2 regions of the Anoxybacillus sp. UARK-01 genome follow, and region 1 is predicted to be linked to the other one. Evidence: predicted binding sites of a transcription regulator. Region 1 holds the regulator's gene; the other holds the start of a gene.
What was found. The regulator Rex, encoded in region 1, represses fermentation and respiration genes when NADH is low (regulators of the CRP and FNR family bind a similar motif). The targets are predictions, from matches to a motif close to TTGTGAAATATTTCACAA.
Positions count from the first base shown of each region.

Region 1 (6,830 bases):
CCTTTTGAAAATCTCCATAGATTTCGGGATCGCATAATTGCTGTTCGCTCTCGCTGATGCTGTCTTCTAATTGACTAATTTCATTTTCAATTTCTTCAATTCGTTTTTTTCGTTGTCGTTCTAGTCTCTTTGTTTCCTTGTCGAGTTCGTATTGCTGCTTTATGGAAGCTCCTCCTTTATTATGCTTCCGTTGCTTCTCCTCTTCCTGAAGCTGCTTCAGTTCAAGCATTTCTGCTTTTTTATGACGGTAATAATCATAATCTCCTAAATATTCAACGACTCCTTCTTGAGTGAGCTCGTACACTTTGGTAGCAATGCGGTTAATGAAATAACGGTCGTGCGATACAAAAAGAATGGTTCCGGGATAATCAATTAACGCGTTTTCGAGCACTTGTTTACTATCTAGATCCAAATGGTTAGTAGGCTCGTCTAAAATCAGGAAATTTGCTTTTTGCATCATGAGCTTGGCTAATGCCAATCGTGCTTTTTCCCCGCCGCTTAATGCAAATACCGGCTTTAGAACGTCATCGCCAGAAAATAGAAAATTGCCTAATACGGTACGAATTTCTTTTTCTGTTTTTTGCGGATACTCATCCCAAAGCTCATCAAGCACTCGTTTATTTGATGATAAGTCTGCTTGATTCTGGTCATAATAGCCGATTTGTACGTTGGAGCCATACCGTAAGTTACCGTTTTGTATCTGGATTTTGTTTACAATTGCCTTAAGCAGTGTCGATTTTCCGATCCCGTTTGGTCCGACAAGGGCAATGCTATCGCCTTTAGTAATGCGGAATTGTACACCGCGGATCACAGGTTCATTAGGTGTATAACCAACGGAAAGGTTTTCGGCAATTAATACTTCATTTCCGCTTGGGCGCTCAATCTCAAAGGAAAAATTGGCTGATTTTTCTTCAGATATGGGTTTATCGATTCGTTCCATTTTTTCAAGCTGTTTACGGCGACTTTGTGCTCGTTTAGTTGTAGAAGCGCGAGCGATATTTCGTTGGATGAAGTCCTGTAACTTTGCCATTTCCTCTTGTTGTTTTTCATACAGCTTCCATTCGCGCTCAAGGTCTTCTGCTTTTTGCTGTAAATATTTACTGTAGTTTCCGATATATTTTTTTATGCTTGTCCGCGATAATTCATACACCTGTGTCACTACTTTGTCAAGAAAATAACGATCGTGCGAAACGATTAAAATAGCTCCTGGATATGTTTGCAAGTATTGCTCAAGCCATGTTAATGTTTCGATATCTAAATGGTTTGTTGGTTCGTCCAAAATAAGAAGATCTGGTTTCATTAACAGCATTTTGCCCAGCGCCAAGCGGGTTCGTTGTCCACCGCTAAGCGATTGAACAAAAGTAGTGGTGTAATCATATTCAGAAAATCGCAGTCCATGCAAAACGGAACGAATGTCTGCTTCGTATTGGTATCCCCCTTGGTCTTTAAATTTTTCTTGCAGGATATCATATTCTTTTAGCAATTTATCGTAACGTTTTGGGTCTGCAAGAAGATCGGGATCTCCCATCTGCTGTTCCATTGTGCGCAGCTCTTGTTCCATTGCTTTTAATGGGGAAAACACGGTCATCATTTCCTCCCATATTGATAGGGTGGAATCGAGGCCGCTATCTTGGGCAAGATAACCGATCGTGACGTCTTTAGGTTTGATGATTTCCCCGCTGTCATATGACAGTTCGCCAGCCATGATTTTAAGTAGCGTTGATTTTCCCGCTCCGTTTCTTCCGACGAGAGCGATGCGGTCTTTTGACTGTATTTCTAATTTTATATTCGATAAAATAAGATCAGCGCCAAAATATTTAGAAAGTTGTCGTATTTGTAAAATGATCATTGTTTTTCACCTCTCGTTTTACTAGTGTATCGCAAGAGCTTTTACTTGGGCAATAAAACGAGTTAGAAAAGACAGACGGGAAAAAATAGTGTATAGTTTATAAGTGGAGGAGATATTATTGGCATCTTTTACGCATTTTAATGAACAAGGCCGCGCCAAAATGGTCGATATTACCGAAAAGGCGGATAGCGTGCGTGTGGCGGTGGCTCGGACAAGTATTACGGTGAGCCAGGAGATTTATGAAGGAATTGTCAGCCATTCTGTAAAAAAGGGAGATGTCCTTGCGGTTGCTCAAGTCGCTGGTATTATGGCGGCTAAAAAAACTGCTGATCTTATTCCCATGTGCCATCCTTTAATGTTAAAAGGAGTCGATATTCAATTCGAATGGAGGATGCATGAACAGAGCTGTGAGCTGATCATTACAGCGACTGTGAAAACGAAAGGGAGCACAGGGGTAGAGATGGAAGCGCTCACGGCTGCTTCGGTCTGTGCGCTTACGGTTTATGATATGTGCAAAGCGTTGGATAAAGGAATGGTGATTGGGCCAACATATCTCGTAGAAAAAGCCGGAGGGAAATCCGGACACTACCAGCGTAAAGCAAAGTAAGACGGTTTAAGTGAATGCGGGGGATTTATCATGAGCAATGAACAGCCGAAAATTCCACAGGCAACTGCTAAGCGATTACCACTATACTATCGTTTTTTAAAAAATTTATATGCTTCAGGAAAACAGCGAGTATCTTCAGCTGAATTAAGCGAAGCCGTTAAAGTCGATTCAGCAACCATTCGGCGTGATTTTTCTTATTTTGGGGCTCTTGGAAAAAAGGGTTATGGGTATAATGTTAGTTATTTATTATCGTTTTTTCGCAAGACGCTTGATCAAGATGAAATCACGGAAGTGGCGTTAGTCGGAGTCGGAAATCTAGGAACAGCATTTTTAAATTATAATTTTATGAAAAATAATAATACAAAGATCGTGATGGCTTTTGACGTCGATCAAGCAAAAGTAGGGACAGAAGTGGGTGGAGTGCCTGTTTATCACTTAAATCAACTGGAAGAACTCATCCATGAACAAATTTCTGTGGCGATTTTAACCGTTCCAGCGCATGCTGCGCAGTCTATTACGGATCGTCTTGTGCAGAAGGGAATCAAAGGCATTTTGAATTTCACTCCTGCACGCCTAAATGTGCCGGAAAACATCCGGGTGCATCATATTGATTTGGCCATTGAGCTACAGTCGCTTGTATATTTTTTAAAGAATTACCCATCTGAATCAAATGGAGTGAACTCATTGTGAAATATTTACTTATTTTGCTTGTTATTGTCTTATTGTTTGGGACGAAAAAACTTCCAGAGCTGGGGAAATCGCTCGGCCAGTCGCTAAAAGAATTTAAGAGTGCGACGAAGGGATTAACGGATGAAGAAGAAAACAACAAAAAAGCGTAACGATGAACGGTAGGATGGTTCCATATGAGCGATAAAGAAATGTCTGTATATGAACATCTTGGGGAATTAAGAAAACGATTGATTATTGTGCTGATTTTTTTTGCTATTGCTTTGACTGCCAGCTTCTTTCTTGTCGAGCCTGTGATTCGGTATTTGCAACAGGCTGATGAAGCAAGAGAGTTAACGATGAATGCCTTTCGATTGACCGATCCGATTAAAATTTATATGCAATTTGCATTTGTCATCGCTTTGATTATGACCGCACCGGTTTTGCTTTATCAAATTTGGGCCTTCGTCAGCCCTGGACTATACGAAAAAGAGAGAAAAGTGACACTTAGCTATATTCCATTGTCATTATTTTTATTTTTAAGCGGCATTAGCTTTGCCTATTTTGTTTTGTTTCCATTTGTCGTCCGTTTTATGCAAGACTTGGCGACAGATCTAGGCATCAATCAAGTAATTGGCATTAACGAATATTTTACGTTTTTGCTTCAGCTTGTATTGCCGTTTGGTGCGTTATTTCAATTGCCGGTGATCGTTATGTTTTTAACGCGTCTTGGGTTGATTACCCCTTTTTTACTGTCAAAAGGGAGAAGGTATGCGTATTTGCTTTTATTAATTGTAGCAGCGATCATAACCCCTCCAGATGTAATATCACAATTAATTGTAATGATTCCGTTGTCTTTTTTATATGAAGTGAGCATATGGATCTCAAGAATCGCCTATCGAAAAGTGCTTTTAGCGGAACAAGCAAGGGCTGACTTAAAATGAACGTCAGCCCTTTTTATTTTTGTTGATTTCGAATTCTAATATATAGGGTGATCAGTCGCAAAAATACACCGAAGTCTAAAGTGGCCAAGACCATTAAGGCAACGGTAGAGAAATTCCATATGCTCTCATGGGCGCTTTGAGTGGCTAAATAAGTGAATAAAGCCCCCATTAGAAAGTAGAACAACGCGGTGCTTAAAGGTGAAATTCTCATAATGAAAAGCCCCCAAATATAAATTGCATCTTGTCGGTTTCTTTTATGATTTGTTCGATATGATCAGCAAAGACGGTTTGCATCACGACAACGAACGTATTCATTGTCACATGAGCAAAGATCGGAACGAAAATACGCTTTGTTTTGGCATAAAGAAAAGCAAATGTAAATCCCATGGTTGAATACAGGAGAAGGTGTTCAAGCTCCATATGGACGACTGCGAACAATAAGGAACTAATCGTAGCCGCAATCAAGAAATTATACTTATTATACAGGGTGCCAAAGATAATTTTACGAAAAATCACTTCTTCTAGAATGGGCCCAATAACAGATGTGACGATCACAAGGGCCGGAGTGAGGCGAATAATTTCAATAATGGTTTTCGTATTTTCCGATCCTGCCTGAATGCCGAATAGACGATATTCAATATTGGCCGCAATGCCTTGGGCAAATAGCGCCAAAAAGAAGCCCCCAATCGCCCACACCCACGCGACAGATAATGGAGCACGATCGCGTTCATGGCGCTGCTTGATATCGTTGCGAAGGAAAAAGAGAACAAGAAAAAAGGTAATCGAAAAGCTGATGACGGCCCAATAGCCTGAGGCTGCTTCTACTGCATTATGAGAATGTGCTCCGACTCCAAGAAATACTAAGAGCGGGACGCCAGCTATACTAGATAGCTGCATGATGACATATGCTATAATGACATACCAATATTGCCGTTTCAATGGAAAATTCCCCTTTGCTAAAAAGTAATCGCTGCTTTTCGTATTGTAGCACATATTGGAGAAAAATAATGATTAAAATGTTTGAAATGGTAAGACAACAGGGGAGCGCGCTTTAGATGATTGAAGGATATAAAGCCAAGAATGTGGTAATCTTATGTTGGCGGAAAAGTTTTCAGTCTGTAAACGGAGCTGTATGATGAAGCTTTTCGTTATGAGATTTCGCCATGCTATTCGATTCATCAACGCTCGGTTAACGTTTTTAATTTTTCGTTTTGGTGGTCGAACTACGCTGCTTCACCAAACCATCAAGGGCTTTAGCAACAATGTTGTTCGACCGGCTGACCGTTGAAATGCTTGCATGTGGACATCATTCGATTTATTTCATATTTCAAGTTGTTTGGATTAGACGATCCCCCTTTCCTAAGTAAAGGGATAGGAAAAAAATTGAGCATAATCCACCAAAAAACCTCCCACCTCTACACAAAGTGTAGGTGAGGGAGGTTGATCTCCCATGAAAAATTCCCAGCAGAATGAACGAGCAGAGAAAAAGGAGAATGAAATGGTCTACCTGAAGGATCTCAGATTCCTTCGGGCGACAAATTGGATGTTTATATTTGCAGGAATGTGACATAATTGAAAAGGGTGCACAAAGTTGCAGATTTTTTTTGTATTTTTTACTTGCAAAAAAAAGGGAAGTTCATTAATATTATAAGTGTGTTAGCACTCGTTGATGATGAGTGCTAATAAAATGAGAATAAAAATTTTTGTTGAGGAGGTTGTTTTCCGTGTTAAAGCCATTAGGTGATCGCGTTGTGATTGAGCTTGTCCAAACAGAAGAAAGAACAGCAAGCGGTATTGTGTTACCAGACACTGCAAAAGAAAAACCGCAAGAAGGAAAAGTAGTGGCTGTTGGTACAGGACGTGTGCTTGACAGCGGTGAGCGTGTAGCTCCGGAGGTAGCTGTGGGCGATCGCATTATCTTCTCAAAATATGCAGGAACAGAAGTAAAATACGAAGGCAAGGAATATTTAATTTTGCGTGAAAGCGATATTTTGGCTGTCGTTGGTTAATCATTTCGTACGGCTTTCATAACATAGATATTTCAACAAATACTTAATGAAAATTTAGATTGCTGGAGGAGGTAATGGTTCATGGCAAAAGAAATTAAATTCAGTGAAGAAGCTCGTCGCGCGATGCTACGCGGTGTTGATAAATTAGCAGATGCAGTAAAAGTAACATTAGGTCCTAAAGGGCGCAACGTTGTATTAGAGAAAAAATTCGGTTCTCCATTAATTACAAATGATGGTGTCACGATTGCAAAAGAAATCGAATTAGAAGATCCATTTGAAAACATGGGTGCGAAGCTTGTTGCTGAAGTAGCAAGCAAAACAAACGACGTTGCTGGTGACGGTACAACGACTGCAACTGTATTAGCTCAAGCGATGATCCGTGAAGGCTTAAAGAACGTAACAGCTGGCGCAAACCCAATGGGTATCCGCAAAGGTATCGAAAAAGCGGTGGCTGTCGCCGTTGAAGAGTTGAAAGCAATCTCTAAACCAATCGAAGGCAAAGACTCTATTGCTCAAGTTGCTGCGATTTCTGCGGCTGATGAAGAAGTAGGCCAATTAATCGCAGAAGCAATGGAGCGCGTAGGTAACGACGGTGTTATTACATTAGAAGAATCCAAAGGCTTTACAACAGAATTAGATGTTGTTGAAGGAATGCAATTTGACCGCGGTTACGCTTCTCCATACATGATTACTGATACGGAAAAAATGGAAGCAGTATTAGACAATCCATACATCTTAATTACTGATAAGAAAGT
Region 1 covers NZ_NASY01000003.1:5,250-12,079, forward strand. The annotation lists gene B6A27_RS00130 (ABC-F family ATP-binding cassette domain-containing protein) at 1-1,849, opposite strand, end outside; gene moaC (cyclic pyranopterin monophosphate synthase MoaC) at 1,968-2,456, shown strand; gene B6A27_RS00140 (redox-sensing transcriptional repressor Rex) at 2,487-3,146, shown strand; gene tatA (twin-arginine translocase TatA/TatE family subunit) at 3,143-3,295, shown strand; gene tatC (twin-arginine translocase subunit TatC) at 3,320-4,066, shown strand; gene B6A27_RS00155 (YdiK family protein) at 4,080-4,277, opposite strand; gene B6A27_RS00160 (CPBP family intramembrane glutamic endopeptidase) at 4,274-5,005, opposite strand; gene groES (co-chaperone GroES) at 5,791-6,075, shown strand; gene groL (chaperonin GroEL) at 6,157-6,830, shown strand, end outside.

Region 2 (6,830 bases), on a different contig from region 1:
GTTGAAATTGCGATTGGGTCTACACTGCAAATCGCCATGTTTGTCGCTCCCGTGCTTGTTCTTATTTCTCTGTTCTTCCCGACAAGCATGCCGCTTGTTTTTTCGCTTCCTGAATTGGCGGCGATGGCTACATCTGTATTGCTGATTATCGTTCTTTCAAATGACGGAGACACCAACTGGTTTGAAGGAGCTACGCTTTTGGCTGCTTATATTATTATGGGAATCGGCTTTTATTTGTTGTAAAAAAAAGACTCTGCGTTTGCAGAGTCTTTTTTCGCTTGTCCTAATCGACCAAGCGATGGCGGTATTGCATCAATAGGAGGAAAAACAGCACATCTATGAGATAGTATATCATATTATTTGAATATTTTTAACATTAAAATGAATAATAATAAATTTTTTTAGGATGGATAAACGTTCTTTTTTTGAAAAAAATAACGAAGAAAGCAGCAATGGAAAGGAGTTGGTGCAATGAAAAAGTGGATCATTAGTTGTGTAATGAGCGTTCTAATGATATATTCGCCTATTTTAGCCCACGCCGCTGCATTGAAACAAGTGCTGGGCAATTCCGCTGTCGATATATCAAAGGAAAATACGTATCCGAATTCGACGCAGGATTTGCCTTATTTACAGCCGAGCTCTCTCGCTAAACAATTGCTTCAATCTGCCAATGTTAAAATTGAAAATCCAGAACTGATTCGTTTATTAAATGAATCATCAATATCAAGCACTCCGTTCTCGATTGGATATCGAGCAACGATTTATTTGGGTCAATGGCCGCTTAACTATCAATCGCTAGAGACCTCAACAAACTGGGAATATCAAAAGGTGAATACAAACTTTTTGGATAACCGCGGCGGCAAAGCAGCGCAAAAGCTGCATTATAGACAAGAAATGCAAAAGCAAATTCGCGGCGGATTAACAGCGCAAGTTCCAAGCGAGGAAGCGGTCAAAAAGATGATGTTGCTAACGGCAATGAAAAAAACCAGCTTGCCATTGTCATTTAGTACGGTGATCGGCATCGGAACGAAAAAAGACCAGTCGTATCAAGTGCCAGCGAAGAAAATGGGCTACTTATATGCATATGCTCCAGCGGTGAATGAAAAAGGAAAGGTCACATATGGAGAAGTATATATTGTCCTCAAAGGAAACAAGAAAAAAATCATGGTAAAAAATGTGACGACACAAGGAATCGGTGCCTGGATTCCAGTCCAGGACCGCCTCTCTTTTTCTTATGTGATCAGCGATCAACCAAGATAAGGGGGCTTGTTCAAAAACCTTTACAAAAGAGTGGATGGGAAAATGGGTTATTTTTCCATTTACTCTTTTTCTTTTTTCTGAAGTTCACGTGGCGGATGCCTGCAAACATGAACCGATTCCTTGGTTGGAATAGAGGAGCGCCCCAACTAGCTAAACGAAGAAGCTTGTGTCGCTCGTGTGGATAGATTCGTACATAGAACATAGTAATAAATGTCGTGTGATTTGCTCATCTCTTAATTTCAGGAAATTTCCATTTTGATAAACGGGTACTCTTTTTCAATGGTTTCCCTAAATATAAACCTCTTCCCCTTCACTTCGTTTAGAGGTGGAAAGCTTCCCGCTGGATGTGTTAAATAGAGAAAAGAGCTCGTAATGATTGTGTTCACATATTTATCCACAAAAACCATATTGATTTGCTGAGATTTTTCCTAGTTATACACATAATTCACAAAGATATAAATATGCTTTTTGTGAATAACTTCTCTACTCTGTGTATAGCTTCAAAGGATTTGCCGCTTCTCATATAAATGGTTTTATTATGACAATCACGTGAACGATATTGCAAATAAAGTAAAAATAAATTACACTAAAGATGTAATGAATTAGTGAAATGTTTCACAAAATAATGCGAAAGAACAGAACTTTATACACTTATTTTTTTAGTACGTTATGTGAAATATTTCACAAATAAAATTTGGGAGGAATAAAAAATGAGATGGTATCAGACTCCTCAAGCAGCCGTTATTTGGACCGTGATGAGAGTATGGTTGGGAATTCAGTGGTTGGAAGCAGGACTTCATAAGGTGACAGGGGAATTTGATGCGAGTGGCTTTTTACAAGGTGCTCTGGCAAAAGCGACAGGAGAAAATCCAGCTGTTCAAGGATGGTATGCTGCTTTTCTTGAAAATGTTGCGATTCCAAATGTCAAGCTATTTAATATTCTGATCCCATATGGTGAAGTGCTTGTTGGGGTAGGGTTAATCATTGGAGCGGCAACGATTCCAGCATTGCTCGCAGGAGCGTTTATGAACTTAAACTTCTTATTAGCGGGTACGGTGAGCACAAATCCCGTTTTATTAACAGCGGCAGTTATATTACTATTTGTAAGAGCAGGGGCTTACTATTTTGGAGTAGATCGATTTGCGATACCAGCTTTGAAGCAATACATTGGTCAACGTAGAACACGAACAACCCAACAAAAACGAGCAGCTGCACATTAAGGAAAGGATCTCCTCCTTAGATTGGACTCGTCCCAAAAGAGCGTGTCAGATGTCCGCTAATTTCAGAAGGGGGTATTGCCACTATCCTGAATCCTGTTTGCACCTTTTCCAGTCTACCGAACAGAAATCGAGTAAACGACAGATTGCCCTTAATGTTTCCGAACGCATCTTCTATCTCCACTTTACTCTTCGCATAAAGGTCTGCCTTCTGTTCGTCATTGAGGGCTACTTTTGTCTTTGATTTCATTTTAGTGGCAGACAAAGTCCTTTTCGGCTTTGTCTGCCATTTTACAATATCTAGGATGAATACGATGTTTATTTGATGATGCGCGCAGCTCTATTGGTAAAATCAACATCGCAATAATAGCTATTCTTAACAAGAACATTTGGGCCGAGGCATTGCACCGATGGACAGTGGCAATTCAGTTGTTGGGCAAGCGAAGAATTCATCCATCTTTCATAGGCCTCAAGCAGAGAGTGATGCTGGATATTGCCGAGTGATGGTTCGTCGCCGAAGTCCGTTACAATAATTTCTCCAGTAAAAATGTTGACATTTAAGCGGGACCGACCATCTGGATCGTTGCGCACAGTCACATTTTTGCTGGCATATAGCCGTTTCAGTAAGGCGAGATCGTCTTCGTTACTGCTGCAAGGATAAAATGGCAGCGTTCCGAAGAGCATCCAGACGTTTTCATCGCGAATATCCAGCAAATAATGAATGGCTTTCCGCAGCTCATCAAGCGACAGCGCTTCTAGAGCACTGGCAAAGTCGCTCGGGTACATCGGATGCACCTCATGCCGCTTACATTGCATTTCATGAACAATTTGATTATGAATGTTTTTTAAATGCGGCAATGTCCGTTTATTGAGCATCGTTTCGGCAGAGACGATAACTCCCATTTGTGAAAGAGCTTTGGCGTTTTCAATCATTCGTTCAAAGTAGGCTTCGCGCTGGCGGATGTTTGGCTTTCGTTCCATCATGGCAAACCCGCCTTCAACAAAATCCTCCATTGTGCCCCAGTTATGAGAAATATGAAGCACATCTAAATATGGAATAATTTTTTCATAGCGCTCTAAATCCAGCGTTAAGTTGGAGTTGATTTGTGTCCGCACTCCGCGTTCGCGGGCATATTTCAATAATGGAACGACATACTCGTTAACCGACTTGAGCGAAAGCATCGGTTCTCCGCCTGTAATACTTAACGAACGCAAATATGGAATTTCTTCCAGACGCCGGATAAGCAGATCAAGAGGCAATGCTTTAGGATCTTTCGTTTGTAATGTATAACCAACAGCGCAATGTTCACAGCGCATATTACATAATGTGGTGGTCGTAAATTCGACATTGGTTAACTGCAATGAACCGTATTGCTGAACATCCAGATAGGCCTCCCATGGGTCAAAGGATGGGCTAATCGGTTCCAGTGTTAAACGAGCCATATCATTCTCCTTTACTATTTAAAGTCCATTCATCTTCATTATAGTTGATTGTCATTTCTTGAACAATCATGTACGATGAAAGGGAGAAAGGAGAGAAACGTAGTGGGTAATGCCGTTTATGAGAAAGAAAAACAATTGAAATATCTAGAGGAGCGTTTCAACATGCTGCTGCACATGCTTGATTCGCTAGATCCAGAGGCTGCGGATTTAGAGGATATTGATCGGCTCATTGCCGTCATTGATTCGCTCGAAATGAAATATGAACAATTCAAAAAAAGCTGGTAAAAAGCCGTCATACGGCTTTTTTCTTTTTTCCAATGCCATCCGTTTTCATCCATCACTAAAAAGGAGTATAATAAAAAAGAAGTCGAACGATGGATACATATGATGAACAAAGGGGAAGGGGCGTTTAGGATGGAAAAATTTCAAGAAAGTATGTACCAGCTTATTGTTGAGACATCAACGAAGCTTCCAAAAGATGTTCGGCGGGCCATCGCTCGCGCCAAAGCAAGAGAAAATGCCGGAACTCGTGCCGCAATGGCTCTATCGACCATTGCTGGGAATATAAAAATGGCCGATGAAAATGTATCGCCTATCTGTCAGGATACAGGGCTGCCAACATTTAAAATTAAGGTTCCTGTCGGAGTGAATCAAATTCAAATGAAAGAAGCGATTCGCCAGGCGGTCGTGCAAGCGACAAAAGATGGAAAGCTTCGGCCAAACTCCGTCGATTCGCTAACAGGAGAAAACAGCGGCGACAACTTAGGAGTAGGTGTCCCAGTCATAAAATTCGAGCAATGGGAAAAGGACTATATTGATGTTCGTCTCATTTTAAAAGGCGGCGGCTGTGAAAATAAAAATATTCAATATAGCTTGCCTTGCGAATTGGAAGGACTTGGACGAGCCGGACGCGATTTAGATGGAATCCGCAAATGTATTTTGCATTCCGTATATCAAGCGCAAGGCCAAGGATGCAGTGCCGGATTCATCGGTGTCGGCATCGGCGGCGACCGTTCTTCCGGATATGATCTGGCAAAGGAACAGCTCTTTCGTTCTGTGGATGATGTCAATCCGAACGAAGAACTTCGCCAGTTAGAAGAATATATTATGGAAAATGCTAATAAGCTTGGCATCGGCACAATGGGATTTGGCGGTGAAACGACGCTTCTTGGCTGTAAAATTGGTGTGATGCATCGTATTCCGGCTAGCTTCTTCGTTTCTGTTGCCTATAATTGCTGGGCATTCCGTCGTCTTGGAGTGAAGATTCATCCAGAAACAGGGGAAATTCAAGAATGGCTCTATCAAGACGGAGAAGATGTGGATTTTGCCGAAGAATTAGAGAAGGTGGAAGAAAAAGCTTCGACAGGAGTGGGAGAATCACGTGAAATTGTGCTCGAAGCGCCGATTACAGAAGAGCAGATTCGCCAGTTGAAAGTCGGCGATGTGGTTCGCATTAATGGCATGATCTATACAGGACGTGATGCGATCCATAAATATTTAATGGATCATGATGCTCCGGTTGATTTAAATGGACAAATTATTTATCATTGCGGTCCGGTTATGCTGAAAGATAAAGAAGGCAAATGGCATGTGAAGGCGGCAGGACCGACAACAAGCATTCGCGAGGAACCTTATCAAGGTGACATTATGAAAAAATTCGGCATTCGCGCGGTGATTGGAAAGGGCGGCATGGGAGCGAAAACATTGTCCGCATTAAAAGAACATGGCGGCGTTTACTTAAATGCGATCGGTGGAGCAGCACAATATTATGCGGACTGTATCAAATCGGTTGAGGGTGTCAATATGTTAGAATTTGGTATTCCAGAAGCGATGTGGCATTTGAAAGTGGAAAACTTTACCGCCGTCGTGACAATGGACTCTCATGGCAACAGCCTTCACGAGGATGTCGAAAAATCGTCATTAGAAACATTAGCGCAATTTAAAGAGCCGGTATTTAAATAAGCGGAAAAAACAAGGGTGTAGACAAAATCCATGTTGAGCTTGTCTGCAACCACTTTACGCATCATCTATTCCTGATCGTCCTAACTTGACAAGGCTTGGCCGATAAGAAACACAGCCGAGCGAGAAAACGAATCAAGGAAGCATCATGAAAGTGTTTGATAACAGTCTGAACCGCTAGCGATCAACGCTAGCGGTTTTTTTGCAGAAAATGGATTGACTAAGCAGCTCGCATAAAGAAAACCCTAATTATAGCGAATTTATTTTTAGGGGAGGGAAACAATGAAGCGACTTGTTTTATTTTTATCTTTATGGATGGTGGCCATTCCGCTCATGTCACAGACAGCTTACGCAACTGCCAACACCCCCATTCATTGGGGATTTGCCAAAAGCAAAGATCATAAGCCGCCGTCTGCCGGAAAGGAATGGAGCGAACTGCTTGTCAAATACGATGGTTTTTATATAGGAAATACGCAAAAAAAGGAGATTTATTTAACTTTTGATAACGGATATGAAAATGGCTATACGGCACAAATTTTAGATGTACTTAAGCAAAAGAGGGTACCAGCCACCTTTTTTGTGACAGGACATTATTTAGAAACGGCGCCTGATTTGGTCAAACGCATGGTGAAAGAAGGGCATATCGTCGGTAATCACTCTTGGCATCATCCTGATTTAACGCAAGTAAGCGATGAGCGCCTGCGCAAAGAGTTGGAATCCGTACGGCAAAGAACAGCGGAATTGACGGGACAAAAAGGCATGATGTACCTTCGTCCTCCACGGGGCATTTTCAGTGAGCGAACGATGGCCGTCGCTCGTGAGCTCGGCTATTACCATGTCTTTTGGTCGCTTGCCTTTGTCGACTGGAATACCGACCAGCAAAAAGGCTGGAAATATTCTTATGATCAGATTATGAAGCAAATTCATCCAGGAGCGATTATTTTGCTTCAT
Region 2 covers NZ_NASY01000013.1:53,177-60,006, forward strand. The annotation lists gene cax (calcium/proton exchanger) at 1-243, shown strand, start outside; gene B6A27_RS01555 (YfkD famly protein) at 472-1,260, shown strand; gene B6A27_RS01560 (DoxX family membrane protein) at 1,971-2,480, shown strand; gene yfkAB (radical SAM/CxCxxxxC motif protein YfkAB) at 2,796-3,920, opposite strand; gene B6A27_RS01575 (SE1561 family protein) at 4,023-4,205, shown strand; gene B6A27_RS01580 (fumarate hydratase) at 4,335-5,882, shown strand; gene pdaA (delta-lactam-biosynthetic de-N-acetylase) at 6,195-6,830, shown strand, end outside.
Region 2: the regulator Rex is predicted to act here: its motif matches at 1,930-1,947, upstream of B6A27_RS01560 (DoxX family membrane protein).